Regions from separate parts of the Enterobacter cloacae complex sp. HYC033_NIDB genome, predicted to be linked through region 2. Evidence: predicted binding sites of a transcription regulator. Region 2 holds the regulator's gene; the other holds the start of a gene.

Region 1 (7,351 bases), 500 kb from region 2:
AGGCCGGGTAAGCGAAGCGCCACCCGGCTTTTCATCGACAGCTCGTTAGCTAAACAGCCCAACCAGTGCCGCACACAATACCGCCGCAACGGCAGTTTGTGGCGTGTGGCTTTCTGCTGCTCCGCTCGAAAGCAAAGTCACTAATGATTCCAGCATGATGCTCCCCCCTGTTTCCGGGCACGATCATACAAAACTCATCGGAACAGTAAAGCGCAAAATAACGGCACTTTGCGCTCAATTAGTAACCTTTACACAGCGGAGTAAGATCACTCCATTCCCAGCTCTTTCAGCTTGCGCGTCAGGGTGTTTCGACCCCATCCCAACAGGCGAGCCGCTTCCTGTTTGTGGCCCTGGGTATGACGAAGCGCGGTAGTCAACAGCGTGCGCTCCATCTCAGGCTGCGCTTCGGAGAGCAGATTTTGATGACCGGAACGCAGCGCGCGATCTGCCCACTGCGCCAGCAGCGTCGCCCAGCTGTCCGGCAGCGCATGTCCGGCGGTGCTTTCGGGCACGGTGGCTTCAAACAGCTCGGCGGGGAGATCCTGAATCAACACTTCCTGTCCGGCGGCCATTACGGTCAGCCAGCGACAGGTGTTTTCCAGCTGACGCACGTTGCCCGGCCACGCCAGACGGGTGAGGGCGGCATCCGTTTCCGGATGAAGCTGCTTGGCTTCCACGCCCAGCTCGCGGGCCGCCACTTGCAGGAAATGGCGCGCCAGACGCGGGATATCTTCCCGACGCTCGCGCAGCGGCGGGAGGTGGACGCGGATCACGTTCAGACGATGGAATAAATCCTCACGGAATTTCCCCTCCTGCACGCGCAGCTCCAGGTTCTGGTGCGTCGCGGCAATAATACGCACGTCCACCTTCACCGGCGCATAGCCGCCCACGCGGTAAAACTGGCCATCTGCCAGCACGCGCAGCAGTCGGGTCTGAACATCCAGCGGCATATCGCCGATTTCATCCAGGAATAGCGTTCCGCCGTCAGCCTGTTCAAAGCGTCCCTGACGAATGGTATTTGCCCCGGTAAACGCCCCTTTTTCGTGGCCGAACAGCTCAGATTCAATCAAATCTTTGGGGATCGCCGCCATGTTCAGGGCGATAAAGGGCGCTTTCGCCCGCGGGCTGTGGCGATGCAGGGCGTGCGCGACCAGCTCTTTACCGGTCCCTGATTCACCGTTAATCAAGACGCTGATAGACGAGCGCGACAGACGCCCGATGATGCGAAACACGTCCTGCATGGCTGGCGCTTCACCGATGATGTCCGTCGTAGGCCCGAAATCCGGCGCGTGGCGGGGCTGCTGTTGCTCCTGATAGTGGCTGATGGCGCGTTCGACCAGGGCAACGGCTTCGTCGATATCAAACGGTTTTGGCAGGTAATCAAACGCCCCCTGCTGGTAGGCGCTAACGGCGGCATCCAGGTCGGAGTGGGCGGTCATTATGATGACCGGAAGCATGGGGTGGCGCTGTTTGATCTGCTTTAAGAGCGCCAGTCCGTCCATGCCCGGCATGCGAATATCCGAGAGCAGAACGTCCGGCGTTTTGGTGGTGAGTGCGTCGAGCACTTCGCTGCCGCTCTCAAACGTCGTGCAGCTTAATCCCGCTCCTGTGAGCGCGCGTTCAAGCACCCAACGGATGGAGCTATCGTCATCGACTACCCAGACTATCCCTCGTTGCATAAACGTCACCTTTATTTTTTAATCGGCAGGAAAACCGAAAACTCGGTATGTCCCGGCCAACTGGTAAATTCAATTTTGCCGGAGTGTTGGTCAATCAAATTACGGGCTATGGATAACCCCAGCCCGGTGCCGCCTTCGCGACCGCTGACCATCGGGTAGAACAGGGTGTCCTGGAGATGCGGCGGGATCCCCGGCCCGTTATCTTCCACATCAATACGTGCCGCCAGACGATAACGCACGCCGTGCAGCGTCAGCTGGAATGCGGTGCGGGTACGCAGAATAATTTCGCCACCCTCCGGGCCCAGCGCCTGCAACGCGTTACGCACAATGTTCAACAGCACCTGTTCAATCTGGTCTGGATCGTGCGCCAGCTCCGGCAGGCTTGGGTCGTAATCACGCACCAGCGTGACGTTATCCGGCAGCTCCATAGAGACGAGTTTCACCACCCGCTCCGCGACCTTGTGAATGCTTTCTGAAACATGCATCCCCGGCTGCTGCGGCCCGAGCAGGCGATCGACCAGATTACGCAGACGGTCCGCCTGCTCGATAATGACGTTGGTATACTCCGCCAGGGCAGGGTCAGGCAGCGCTTTGGTCAAAAGCTGTGCCGCACCGCGTAAGCCACCCAGCGGGTTTTTAATTTCATGAGCCAGCCCGCGTACCAGGTCGCGCGCCGCAATCTGCTGAGCATGCTGTAGCTGCTCCTGGCTGAGACGACGCTGGTTATCCATCGGCGCCATTTCCAGCAGAATCATGCCATCTGGCAGGCGCTGTGCGGTGAGGGACAAAATATGCGAGCGTCCGTCAATCACCAGCGTCACTTCGTTATCGGTGAAGCCCTGACCCGCCTGCAAACTCTCCTGCATCAGACCAATATTCAGCGAGAAATAGCTCAGCAGTTCAGGCAGCGGCGTGCCAAACAGTTTACGGGCGCTTTGAGCGAGCAGCTGCTGCGCCGCCGGGTTGGCGTAATGCACCGCCAGTTCGTCGTCGACCAGCAAGATACTGTTAATCAAAGAATTGAGGATCTGCCCAGCATCGGGCAGCGTGCCAGTTGCCATTCAGCAGTCTCCTGGAGTCGTTGCACTATTTTAGTGCAGTATAGCGTTTTAGAGGTAAAAAGCGCGTGAGATCAGGTTGTTGGTGGAGAAAAAAGCCCATCCGAAGATGGGCTAAAGTTTCCACGGCAACTACTCCCGACGCGTATGCGCCGGGTAAAACAAATCAATTAAACGCTGTAGTACAGTTCGAACTCAACCGGGTGCGGCGTCATGCGAACGCGGTCGTTTTCTTCGGTACGCAGCGCGATGTAAGCGTCGATCGCTTCATCGGTGAACACGCCGCCAGCGGTCAGGAACTCACGGTCTGCGTCCAGCGCTTGCAGGGCTTCTTCCAGCGAGCCGGCAACCTGTGGGATCTCTTTCGCTTCTTCTGGCGGCAGGTCGTACAGGTTTTTGTCCATGGCTTCGCCCGGGTGGATCTTGTTCTTGATACCGTCCAGACCGGCCATCAGCAGTGCTGCGAAGCACAGGTATGGGTTAGCCGCCGGGTCCGGGAAGCGCACTTCGATACGACGCGCTTTCGGAGACGCCACCACCGGGATACGGATAGAAGCAGAACGGTTACGGGCAGAGTACGCCAGCATCACCGGTGCTTCGTAGCCTGGGACCAGACGCTTGTAGGAGTTGGTGGTCGGGTTCGCCAGGGCGTTGATCGCTTTAGCGTGTTTGATAACACCGCCGATGTAGTGCAGCGCCTGCTCAGACAGACCCGCGTATTTGTCGCCAGAGAACAGGTTGGTGCCGTTCTTGGACAGGGACATGTGGCAGTGCATACCGGAACCGTTGTCGCCGAACATGGGTTTTGGCATGAAGGTCGCGGTTTTACCGAAACGGTGCGCAACGTTGTGCACAACGTATTTGTAGATCTGAATCTCATCCGCTTTTTTGGTCATGGTGTTGAAGCGGGTTGCGATTTCATTCTGGCCAGCCGTTGCCACTTCGTGGTGGTGCGCTTCAACAACCAGGCCCATCTCTTCCATGATCAGACACATGGTAGAACGGATGTCCTGTGAAGAATCGACCGGAGGAACCGGGAAGTAACCGCCTTTCACGCCCGGACGGTGACCTTTGTTACCACCTTCGTATTTGGTGGAAGAGTTCCATGCGCCTTCGATGTCATCGATAGCGACGTGGGAACCAGAAATGGAAGCACCAAAACGGATGTCATCGAACAGGAAGAACTCTGGCTCAGGCCCGAACAGAACGGTGTCTGCGATACCGGTAGAACGCAGGTACTCTTCAGCGCGTTTTGCGATGGAGCGTGGGTCACGGTCATAGCCTTGCAGCGTGCCAGGTTCCAGGATATCGCAGCGGATGATCAGCGTAGGTTCTTCGTAGAACGGGTCAATGAGCGCAGTGGTTGCATCTGGCATCAGAACCATGTCGGATTCGTTAATGCCTTTCCAGCCGCCAATGGAGGAGCCGTCAAACATTTTGCCTTCTTCAAAGAATTCGGCGTTCACCTGATGAGCAGGGATCGTGACGTGCTGTTCTTTACCTTTGGTATCGGTGAAGCGCAGATCAACAAACTTCACTTCATGTTCGTTCAGCATCGTCAAAACGTGTTCAGCGGACATACTTAACTCTCCAGATTGGTCATTGTCGTCGTGGTAACGAGGTCTTCAAATCGGCTGGGCTGCCATATTTTTACTGTATTTCTGTAAAGCGAAATCTGTGCCAACTTTTAAAACACCCCAAAAAGGCGTTATCATGCGCACCATAGTGCAGAAGGGCTGCACCACATTGGATTTGTTGCACCATTATAGTGCTTCTGTGTGAACATCGAGCACCATATTGGTGCAATTTACGTTAAAGTGCCCTTTTACCGCTCCGTGAAAGCGATCACAAAGCATCTCTGCAATACTTGTTTGCGGGGGATGTTTGTGATCCTGTTTTGTAGTGCGATTAATCCGTGTACAATAACGCGCTATTTCTAAATGCCTGAGGCAAAGTTGTGATCGAAAAATTGCGTAATATCGCCATCATCGCGCACGTCGACCATGGTAAAACTACCCTGGTTGATAAGCTGCTACAGCAGTCCGGTACGTTTGATGCTCGTGCCGAAACTCAAGAGCGTGTGATGGACTCCAACGATTTGGAGAAAGAGCGTGGGATTACCATCCTCGCCAAAAACACCGCTATCAAATGGAATGACTACCGTATCAACATCGTTGATACCCCAGGGCACGCCGACTTCGGTGGTGAAGTTGAGCGCGTGATGTCCATGGTGGATTCCGTGCTGCTGGTGGTTGACGCATTTGATGGCCCTATGCCGCAAACGCGCTTCGTGACCAAAAAAGCATTTGCCCACGGCCTGAAACCTATCGTTGTGATCAACAAGGTTGACCGTCCTGGCGCGCGTCCTGACTGGGTTGTTGACCAGGTCTTCGACCTGTTCGTTAACCTCGACGCGACCGACGAACAGCTGGACTTCCCTATCGTTTATGCGTCTGCGCTGAACGGTATCGCCGGTCTGGATCACGAAGACATGGCGGAAGACATGACTCCGCTGTACCAGACGATTGTTGACCGCGTTCCTGCGCCAAACGTTGACCTGGAAGGCACCCTGCAAATGCAGATCTCTCAGCTCGACTACAACAACTACGTTGGCGTAATCGGCATTGGTCGTATCAAGCGCGGTAAAGTGAAGCCTAACCAGCAGGTCACTATCATCGATAGCGAAGGCAAAACCCGTAACGGTAAAGTCGGTAAAGTTCTGACTCACCTGGGTCTTGAGCGTATCGAGAGCGACATCGCTGAAGCGGGCGACATCATCGCCATCACCGGTCTGGGTGAACTGAACATCTCCGACACCATCTGCGATCCGCAGAACGTCGAAGCGCTGCCAGCCCTGTCCGTTGATGAACCAACCGTATCCATGTTCTTCAACGTCAACACCTCTCCGTTCTGTGGTAAAGAAGGTAAGTTCGTTACCTCTCGTCAGATCCTTGACCGCCTGAACAAAGAGCTGGTGCACAACGTTGCGCTGCGCGTTGAAGAAACCGAAGACGCTGATGCATTCCGCGTTTCGGGTCGTGGTGAGCTGCACCTGTCTGTTCTGATTGAGAACATGCGTCGTGAAGGTTTCGAGATGGCGGTTTCCCGTCCGAAAGTTATCTTCCGCGAAATCGATGGACGTAAACAAGAGCCATTCGAAAACGTAACGCTGGATGTTGAAGAGCAGCACCAGGGTTCTGTGATGCAGGCACTGGGTGAGCGTAAAGGCGACCTGAAAAACATGAATCCAGATGGCAAAGGCCGCGTACGTCTCGACTACGTGATCCCAAGCCGTGGCCTGATCGGCTTCCGTTCTGAGTTCATGACCATGACTTCCGGTACCGGTCTGCTGTACTCCACCTTCAGCCACTACGACGACGTTCGTCCGGGCGAAGTGGGCCAGCGTAACAACGGTGTACTGATCTCCAACGGTCAGGGTAAAGCGGTTGCGTTTGCGCTGTTCGGTTTGCAGGATCGCGGTAAGCTGTTCCTGGGCCACGGTGCTGAAGTTTACGAAGGCCAGATCATCGGTATTCACAGCCGTTCTAACGACCTGACGGTAAACTGCCTGACCGGTAAGAAACTGACCAACATGCGTGCGTCCGGTACTGACGAAGCAACGGTTCTGGTTCCACCGATCAAGATGACGCTGGAGCAGGCTCTGGAATTCATCGATGATGACGAACTGGTCGAAGTGACGCCTCAGTCAATTCGTATCCGTAAACGTCACCTGACCGAGAACGATCGTAAACGTGCAATGCGCGGTGCGAAAGAAGACTAATTCGGTTATGCCGTAGGCCGGGTAAGCGCAAGCGCCACCCGGCAACGAAAAAGCCGCTGAGCGATCAGCGGCTTTTTTATTAGAACGAATACCGCAACCCTAACCGGATCCGGTACTGCTCGCGGTTGTAATCATTCCATCGGTCCAGCCACTGTAGCTCAAGATACGGCAGCCAGTTTCTGTCGATTTTATAGCTGAACTTGTTAGTAATTTCCCAGTGATGATCTTTGCCATTTTTGCTGTGGTAATCATTCACCCGCTGGAAAAAGTGCGGCTCAAAGGTGTAGAAAAACGCATCCGTCACTTTGAAATTCCAGTAGTTGGCAAATTCATGTGTGTCGTTCTTATCCATCTGCCCGTTATAGTCCGGCGTATCATAATTGTTATGGTTATAGCGATAGCGGAACGTCAGATTAAACCAGTCCGTAAATTTATAGTTAGTATCTAAATAAACCGCGCCACCTGATCCTGCGCTGCTGTCATTAATCAAGCCGCCGGGCTGGAAGGTCAGTTTGTCGGTCGGTTTGAAGAGTGGATACCACCCCTCGATTTCGTTATAGCTGTGTTTCAGTTCGTCCCATTTCCCCACGTTATAAGCGTTGGTGAACATCAGTCCCGCGCCCATATCGAAGTTATAGCCTGCACGCAGGATCACTTCGTGCAGCTCAGAGGCGGTGTTGTAGGCTTCGCGCGTTTCGACATAGGCCCCGGCAAAAACCGGGCAGGACACAGACGACACGATCAGTACAGTAATGATTCTTTTCATAATTTGTCCATGTATCAGGTACAGAAAGGCCTCCCTCCTGATAAACAGGAAGGACATAGTGGCCGGA
Region 2 (7,351 bases):
AATTCCAGCGGTTTAAGAATGCGCGGGAACTTACGCAGCAAAAACGCCGAGCTGATTGAAAAGGTTAGAACCTCCTATGAAATTCAAAACAAACAAACTCAGCCTTAAAGTTGTTATCGCCAGCGCGCTGCTGGCGGCCAGTCTTCCCGCGCTTGCTGTGACTGGCGACACCGAACAGCCGATTCATATTGAATCCGATACCCAGTCTCTGGATATGCAGGGTAACGTCGTCACCTTTACCGGCAACGTCGTCATGACCCAGGGCACCATTAAAATCAACGCCGACAAAGTGGTCGTTACCCGTCCGGGCGGCGAGCAGGGCAAAGAGATTATCGATGGTTATGGCAACCCGGCCACCTTCTACCAGATGCAGGACAACGGCAAGCCGGTGAAAGGCCATGCCTCGCATATGCACTATGAACTGGCGAAGGATCTGGTCATCCTGACCGGTAATGCTTACCTGGAACAGCTGGACAGCAATATCAAAGGCGACAAGATCACCTATCTGGTGAAAGAGCAGAAAATGCAGGCCTCCAGCGAAAAAGGCAAACGCGTCACGACCGTGCTTGTGCCTTCGCAGTTGCAGGACAAGAACAACGGTCAGGCTCCGGCACAGAAAAAGAGTAACTAATTCGTTATGGCAACTTTAACTGCAAAAAACCTCGCGAAAGCGTATAAGGGCCGCCGCGTCGTCGAAGATGTCAGTCTGACCGTCAACTCCGGCGAAATCGTGGGTTTGCTTGGCCCTAACGGGGCGGGTAAAACCACGACCTTCTACATGGTGGTGGGCATCGTCCCGCGTGACGCCGGCAACATCATCATCGATGATGAAGATATCAGCCTGCTGCCGCTGCATGCCCGCGCGCGTCGTGGCATCGGCTATTTGCCGCAGGAAGCGTCTATTTTCCGCCGCTTAAGCGTGTTCGACAACCTGATGGCCGTGCTCCAGATCCGTGACGATCTGACCAGCGAGCAGCGCTCTGACCGTGCGAACGAGCTGATGGAAGAGTTTCATATCGAACATCTGCGTGACAGCCTCGGCCAGGCGCTGTCCGGTGGTGAACGCCGCCGCGTTGAGATTGCGCGCGCGCTGGCAGCAAACCCAAAATTCATCCTGCTGGATGAACCGTTTGCGGGCGTTGACCCCATCTCCGTTATCGATATCAAACGTATCATTGAGCACCTGCGCGACAGCGGGCTTGGCGTACTGATCACGGACCACAACGTTCGTGAAACGCTGGCCGTGTGTGAGCGCGCCTACATAGTGAGCCAGGGCCATCTGATTGCCCACGGTACGCCGCAGCAAATCCTCGAAGATGAGCATGTTAAGCGCGTGTACCTTGGGGAAGACTTCAGACTCTGATAGGGTAGAGGTTAAGTCACGCCGAACCGGAGAAAAACGCTCTGAACATGAAGCAAGGTTTGCAATTACGGCTCAGCCAGCAACTGGCCATGACGCCGCAGCTACAGCAGGCAATCCGTCTGTTGCAGCTGTCCACGTTAGAACTCCAGCAGGAGCTCCAGCAGGCGCTGGACAGCAATCCGCTGCTGGAGCAAACCGATCTTCATGACGAGGTAGACGCCCAGCAGACGCAGGACACAGAAACGCTCGACTCCGTAGATGCGCTCGAACAGAAAGAGATGCCGGACGAACTGCCGCTGGATGCCAGCTGGGACGAAATCTACACCGCGGGTACCCCTTCCGGGACGCGCGCAGACTACCAGGACGATGAACTCCCGGTCTACCAGGGCGAAACCACCCAGTCGCTTCAGGACTACCTGATGTGGCAGGTAGAGCTGACTCCTTTCTCCGATACCGATCGCGCCATTGCCACCTCGATTGTCGATGCCGTTGACGACACGGGCTATTTGACCGTGACGCTGGACGAGATTCTTGAAAGCATCGGCGATGACGAGATTGAACTGGAAGAGATCGAAGCCGTTCTGAAACGCGTTCAGCGTTTCGACCCGATAGGTGTCGCCGCGAAAGATCTGCGCGACTGCCTTCTGATCCAGCTTTCGCAGTTTGCCAAAGAGACACCGTGGATTGACGAAGCCCGGCTCATCATCAGCGATCATCTGGATCTGCTGGCGAATCACGACTTCCGCACCCTGATGCGCGTCACACGCCTGAAAGAAGAGGTGCTGAAGGAAGCGGTGAATCTGATCCAGTCGCTCGATCCGCGTCCGGGGCAGTCGATCCAGACCAGCGAACCGGAATATGTCATTCCTGATGTGCTGGTGAGAAAACACAATGGCCGCTGGGTCGTTGAACTGAACGCCGACAGCATTCCTCGCCTGCAAATCAACCAGCAATACGCCTCCATGTGCACCAGCGCCCGTAACGACGCTGATAATCAATACATTCGCAGCAACCTTCAGGAAGCACGCTGGTTGATCAAGAGCCTGGAGAGCCGTAATGACACGCTGCTGCGCGTCAGCCGCTGTATTGTCGAACAGCAGCAGGCGTTCTTTGAGCAGGGCGAAGAGTTTATGAAACCGATGGTGCTGGCAGACATCGCCCAGGCCGTCGAGATGCATGAATCAACCATTTCCCGCGTGACCACGCAGAAATATCTGCACAGCCCACGCGGTATTTTTGAGCTTAAGTATTTCTTCTCCAGCCACGTGAACACCGAAGGCGGCGGCGAAGCCTCGTCAACGGCTATTCGCGCACTGGTGAAGAAGTTGATCGCCGCGGAGAACCCCGCGAAGCCACTCAGTGACAGTAAGTTAACCACCATGCTGTCCGATCAGGGTATTATGGTGGCACGTCGTACTGTCGCGAAGTATCGAGAGTCTTTATCCATTCCGCCGTCTAACCAGCGTAAACAACTGGTTTGACACAACCGATAAGGAAGACACTATGCAGCTCAATATCACCGGACATAACGTCGAGATTACTGAGGCTTTACGCGATTTTGTAAACACTAAGTTTGCGAAACTCGAGCAGTATTTCGAGAGGATCAACCAGGTCTATGTTGTGTTGAAAGTGGAGAAAGTGACGCATATCTCGGATGCGACCCTGCACGTCAACGGAGGGGAACTCCATGCCAGTGCGGAAGGGCAAGACATGTACGCGGCTATCGACGGCTTGATTGATAAGCTTGCGAGACAGCTCAATAAACATAAAGATAAACTGAAACAACACTAATTGTCCGGGCAGTTAACGGGTGCAGGACGGCCTGTTGTGAAACACAACAGGCCATTTGTACAGTTAGCGCTTAGGTGAAATTATGATAAACAACGATTCCGCTCTTCAACTGAGCAATGTCCTTAACCAGGATTGTACCCGCAGTGGCGTTCACTGCCAGAGCAAAAAACGTGCGCTGGAAATCATCAGTGAGCTGGCCGCAAAACAGCTGGGTCTGCCGCCGCAGATCGTGTTTGAAGCCATTCTGACCCGTGAAAAAATGGGCAGTACCGGCATCGGCAATGGCATTGCGATCCCGCATGGCAAGCTGGAAGAAGATACGCTGCGTGCCGTGGGGGTGTTTGTGCAACTGGAAACGCCTATCGCTTTTGACGCCATCGATAACCAGCCTGTGGATCTGCTTTTCGCGCTGCTGGTTCCTGCCGATCAGACCAAAACCCACCTGCACACGCTGTCGCTGGTTGCCAAACGTCTGGCGGATAAAACCATTTGTCGTCGACTGCGCTCAGCCCAAAGTGATGAAGAGCTTTATCAAATTATCACTGAAGCAGAAGGCAATCAGGATGAGGCATAATCGGGAAAGGGCCTTCAGTACGGCTGCCCTGAGGAGAAACGGAACATGGTGCTGATGATCGTCAGCGGTCGTTCGGGGTCCGGGAAGTCCGTGGCCCTGCGCGCGCTGGAAGACATGGGATTTTACTGTGTAGATAACCTGCCGGTAGTGTTGTTACCCGATCTGGCGCGGACGCTGGCGGACAGGCAAATCTCTGCCGCCGTCAGTATCGACGTGCGTAACATGCCGGAATCGCCGGAAATCTTCGAGCAGGCAATGAACAGCCTGCCGGAATGCTTCTCGCCTCAGCTCTTGTTCCTGGATGCTGACCGCAACACGCTGATCCGTCGCTACAGCGATACACGTCGTTTGCATCCGCTCTCCAGTAAAAATCTTTCGCTGGAAAGCGCCATCGATAAAGAGAGCGATCTGCTTGAGCCGCTGCGTTCCCGGGCCGACCTGATTGTCGACACTTCCGAAATGTCCGTCCACGAGCTGGCGGAAATGCTGCGTACGCGCTTACTCGGCAAGCGCGAGCGCGAACTGACGATGGTGTTTGAATCCTTCGGCTTTAAGCACGGCATACCTATCGATGCGGATTACGTTTTTGATGTGCGTTTCCTGCCGAACCCACACTGGGATCCGAAACTGCGTCCGATGACCGGTCTGGATAAGCCGGTGGCAGCGTTCCTCGACAGACACACAGAAGTACACAATTTTATCTACCAGACGCGAAGCTACCTTGAGCTATGGTTACCTATGCTGGAAACAAACAATCGCAGCTACCTGACGGTGGCGATTGGCTGTACCGGCGGTAAACATCGTTCGGTCTACATTGCCGAACAGCTGGCCGATTACTTCCGCTCACGCGGGAAGAACGTTCAGTCCCGTCATCGCACGCTGGAAAAACGCAAAACATGACCGTAAAACAGACCGTCGAAATCACCAACAAGCTGGGCATGCATGCGCGCCCGGCGATGAAGCTGTTTGAACTGATGCAGGGTTTTGATGCTGAGGTGCTGCTGCGCAACGACGAGGGAACCGAGGCAGAAGCCAACAGCGTGATTGCGCTACTGATGCTGGATTCTGCCAAAGGCCGTCAGATTGAAGTTGAAGCCACCGGCCCGCAGGAAGAAGAAGCGCTGGCGGCAGTGATTGCCCTGTTCAACGCCGGGTTTGACGAAGACTAACGTTCGCCATGTCGGCGGGTAGCGCTGCGCTTACCCGCCCTACCTAAGATTATTTCGCTCCATAAACCCTTCCCCACCCAGCTGACGCATCTGGCGCATAATCCACGCCTGGCGGCTTCGCACGTAGCCTGACGGGGCGCTGGCCTTAAAACGCAGCGGGTTCGGCAGCACGGCGGCAAGCAGTGCCGCTTCGGACATAGTCAGCCTGCTGGCGGGCTTGCCAAAATAGCGCTGCGATGCCGCTTCGACACCAAATACGCCGTCACCAAATTCCGCGATATTCAGGTAGACGGTTAAAATGCGTTTTTTGCTCCACACCGTCTCGACGCCCAGCGTCAGCCCGGCCTCCAGCCCTTTTCTCACCCAGCTGCGACCGTCCCATAAGAACAGGTTTTTTACCGTCTGCTGAGAAAGCGTCGATGCGCCGCGGACGCGGTTTTCATGACGTTCATTATGATCCAGCGCCTTCTCGATAGCCGCCACGTCAAAACCCCAGTGCTCCGGGAATTTCTGATCTTCTGCCGCAATGACCGCCAGCCCCATCCACGGCGAGATTGCATCCATGCTGACCCAGTCAGAATGGGCAACATAGCCAAAATCCCCAGAGAGCCAGGCGCTAATCTGCCGCTCTGCCATCACGGCCGAGAACGGGACGGGCAGGATGCTGAACAGCGCAATACCGCCGCCCCAGAACACGGCCAGGACCAGCACAATACGCAGCAGGATCCGTTTTAACCACCCGCCGGGGGAGAATTTACGACTCATTCGGTCAGGACCAGCACTCTGTCCACCAGCTTTTCAATGCCTGCGGCAGCCTCGGCGATGTTCTGCGCCAGCATATACGCTGGCGTGGTGATGATCTTGTTGTCCTCGTCCACCACAATGTCGTCTACCGGACATGGCACGTGTTCGCCGCCCATATCCTCGACAATCTCAGCGGTATCAATGTCGGTTCCGATCGTGAGCCGCAGCGGGAAATCAAAAATTTTCGGCAGCATGGCCGGCGCAATGCAGATAAAGCCCTGCGGCTTACCTGCCGCATGCATCGCCAGCGATAGCGCTTTCAAATCGGGATCGACATGACACGCCGTGCCTTCCGTTGCAAACGTGCTCAGGTTTTTCGCCGCGCCAAAACCGCCCGGCACGATGAGCGCATCAAGCTCAGCGGCATCGGCCTGTGCCAGCGGGTGAATATCGCCGCGCACAATACGCGCCGCTTCAATCAGCACGTTACGGCTTTCCGCCATTGGCTCGCCGGTGAGATGATTAATCACGTCTGCCTGGGTTTTATCCGGGGCGAAGCAGATAACGTCTGCCCCCTGGCGCGATAATGCCAGCAGCGTTAATACGGTTTCATGTATCTCTGAACCATCGTAAACACCACATCCGCTCAGCACGACACCAATCTTTTTCATTCTGACGATCCTTCTATGCAACTCGCTGAAGCACATTAAAAATTCTGATTAAAACGCTATGCTTCACACATTTCACTGATTCATGTAACAAACTGTTTAAGATTTGCTATCTTATCTGCGTGCGGCCTCAATTTTCAGGCGGCGTCCATGCGAAAACAACCCATAAAAATCAGGCGCAGCCACGATTTCCCTGGTGTTGGCGCAGTATTCGCGCACCCCGGTATAGCCGGGGTCATTTTTTTCTGGCATCCACCCAGGCTTTCAGCACTGCCACATCGTTTTGCCACTCTTGTTTCATCTCTTCGACCCAATCACCTACGTTATCTTCCCAGGCAGGTAAATCAGGAGACTGAATCTGTTGGCCCAGCTGCTGGAGATGGCGTAACCCGACAGATCCTGCCGCGCCTTTGATTTTATGTCCCTCTTCGACGATGCCCTTCTGGTCACGCGCCGTCAGGTTGGATTCGAGCACGTTCAGATAGCCCGGCATCATTTTTTCGAACACGGCGAGGCCATCGGTGATCAGTTTTGGTCCCACCAGATCGATATACTGCTCCAGCATGGCGGTATCCAGTATCGTTTGGGCTTTAGCGCTATCAACAGACGTCATGGTGCTCTCCTCTTCATCACAGGTATCCCAGAACTTCTTGATCATCGCCGTCAGGGCGGGTACCGCCAGCGGCTTGCTGAGCACATCGTCCATACCGGCCTCGAGATACTCTTTTTTATCTTTCAACACGTTTGCGGTCAACGCCACCAGCGGCGGCAGCTCGTCAGGAGCATATTTACGCGTCAGCTCGCGGGAGATATCCAGCCCGGTCATGTCCGGTAGCTGAATATCGAGCAGCACCAGGTCATACTCGCCCGGCGTGAACATCTCCAGCGCGGCTTTGCCGGTCATCGCCACATCCACGCTGTTACCGAGTTTTTCCAGTACCGACCGGGCGACAATGACGTTCAGCTCAATATCTTCCACCAGCAGGACGTGCAGGGCTGGCAGCGGCATATCGTCGTTCTCAAACGTATCTTCCACCTCTTC

Evidence for each region. Region 2 encodes sigma-54, which starts transcription at its own class of promoters, with help from an activator protein. Its sites were predicted from a motif close to GTTGGCACANNTTTCGCTNT; they were not measured.
Region 1: the regulator sigma-54 is predicted to act here: its motif matches at 4,403-4,422, upstream of glnA (glutamate--ammonia ligase).

The regions. Positions count from the first base shown of each region.
Region 1 is NZ_CP115123.1:708,808-716,158, reverse strand. Features, by position in the region: gene O1721_RS03400 (YshB family small membrane protein) at 46-156, opposite strand; gene glnG (nitrogen regulation protein NR(I)) at 267-1,679, opposite strand; gene glnL (nitrogen regulation protein NR(II)) at 1,691-2,740, opposite strand; gene glnA (glutamate--ammonia ligase) at 2,908-4,317, opposite strand; gene typA (ribosome-dependent GTPase TypA) at 4,695-6,518, shown strand; gene ompL (porin OmpL) at 6,598-7,284, opposite strand.
Region 2 is NZ_CP115123.1:212,245-219,595, forward strand. Features, by position in the region: gene lptC (LPS export ABC transporter periplasmic protein LptC) at 1-108, shown strand, start outside; gene lptA (lipopolysaccharide ABC transporter substrate-binding protein LptA) at 77-631, shown strand; gene lptB (LPS export ABC transporter ATP-binding protein) at 638-1,363, shown strand; gene rpoN (RNA polymerase factor sigma-54) at 1,411-2,844, shown strand; gene hpf (ribosome hibernation promoting factor) at 2,867-3,154, shown strand; gene ptsN (PTS IIA-like nitrogen regulatory protein PtsN) at 3,237-3,728, shown strand; gene rapZ (RNase adapter RapZ) at 3,774-4,628, shown strand; gene npr (PTS phosphocarrier protein NPr) at 4,625-4,897, shown strand; gene mtgA (monofunctional biosynthetic peptidoglycan transglycosylase) at 4,937-5,662, opposite strand; gene elbB (isoprenoid biosynthesis glyoxalase ElbB) at 5,659-6,312, opposite strand; gene arcB (aerobic respiration two-component sensor histidine kinase ArcB) at 6,545-7,351, opposite strand, start outside.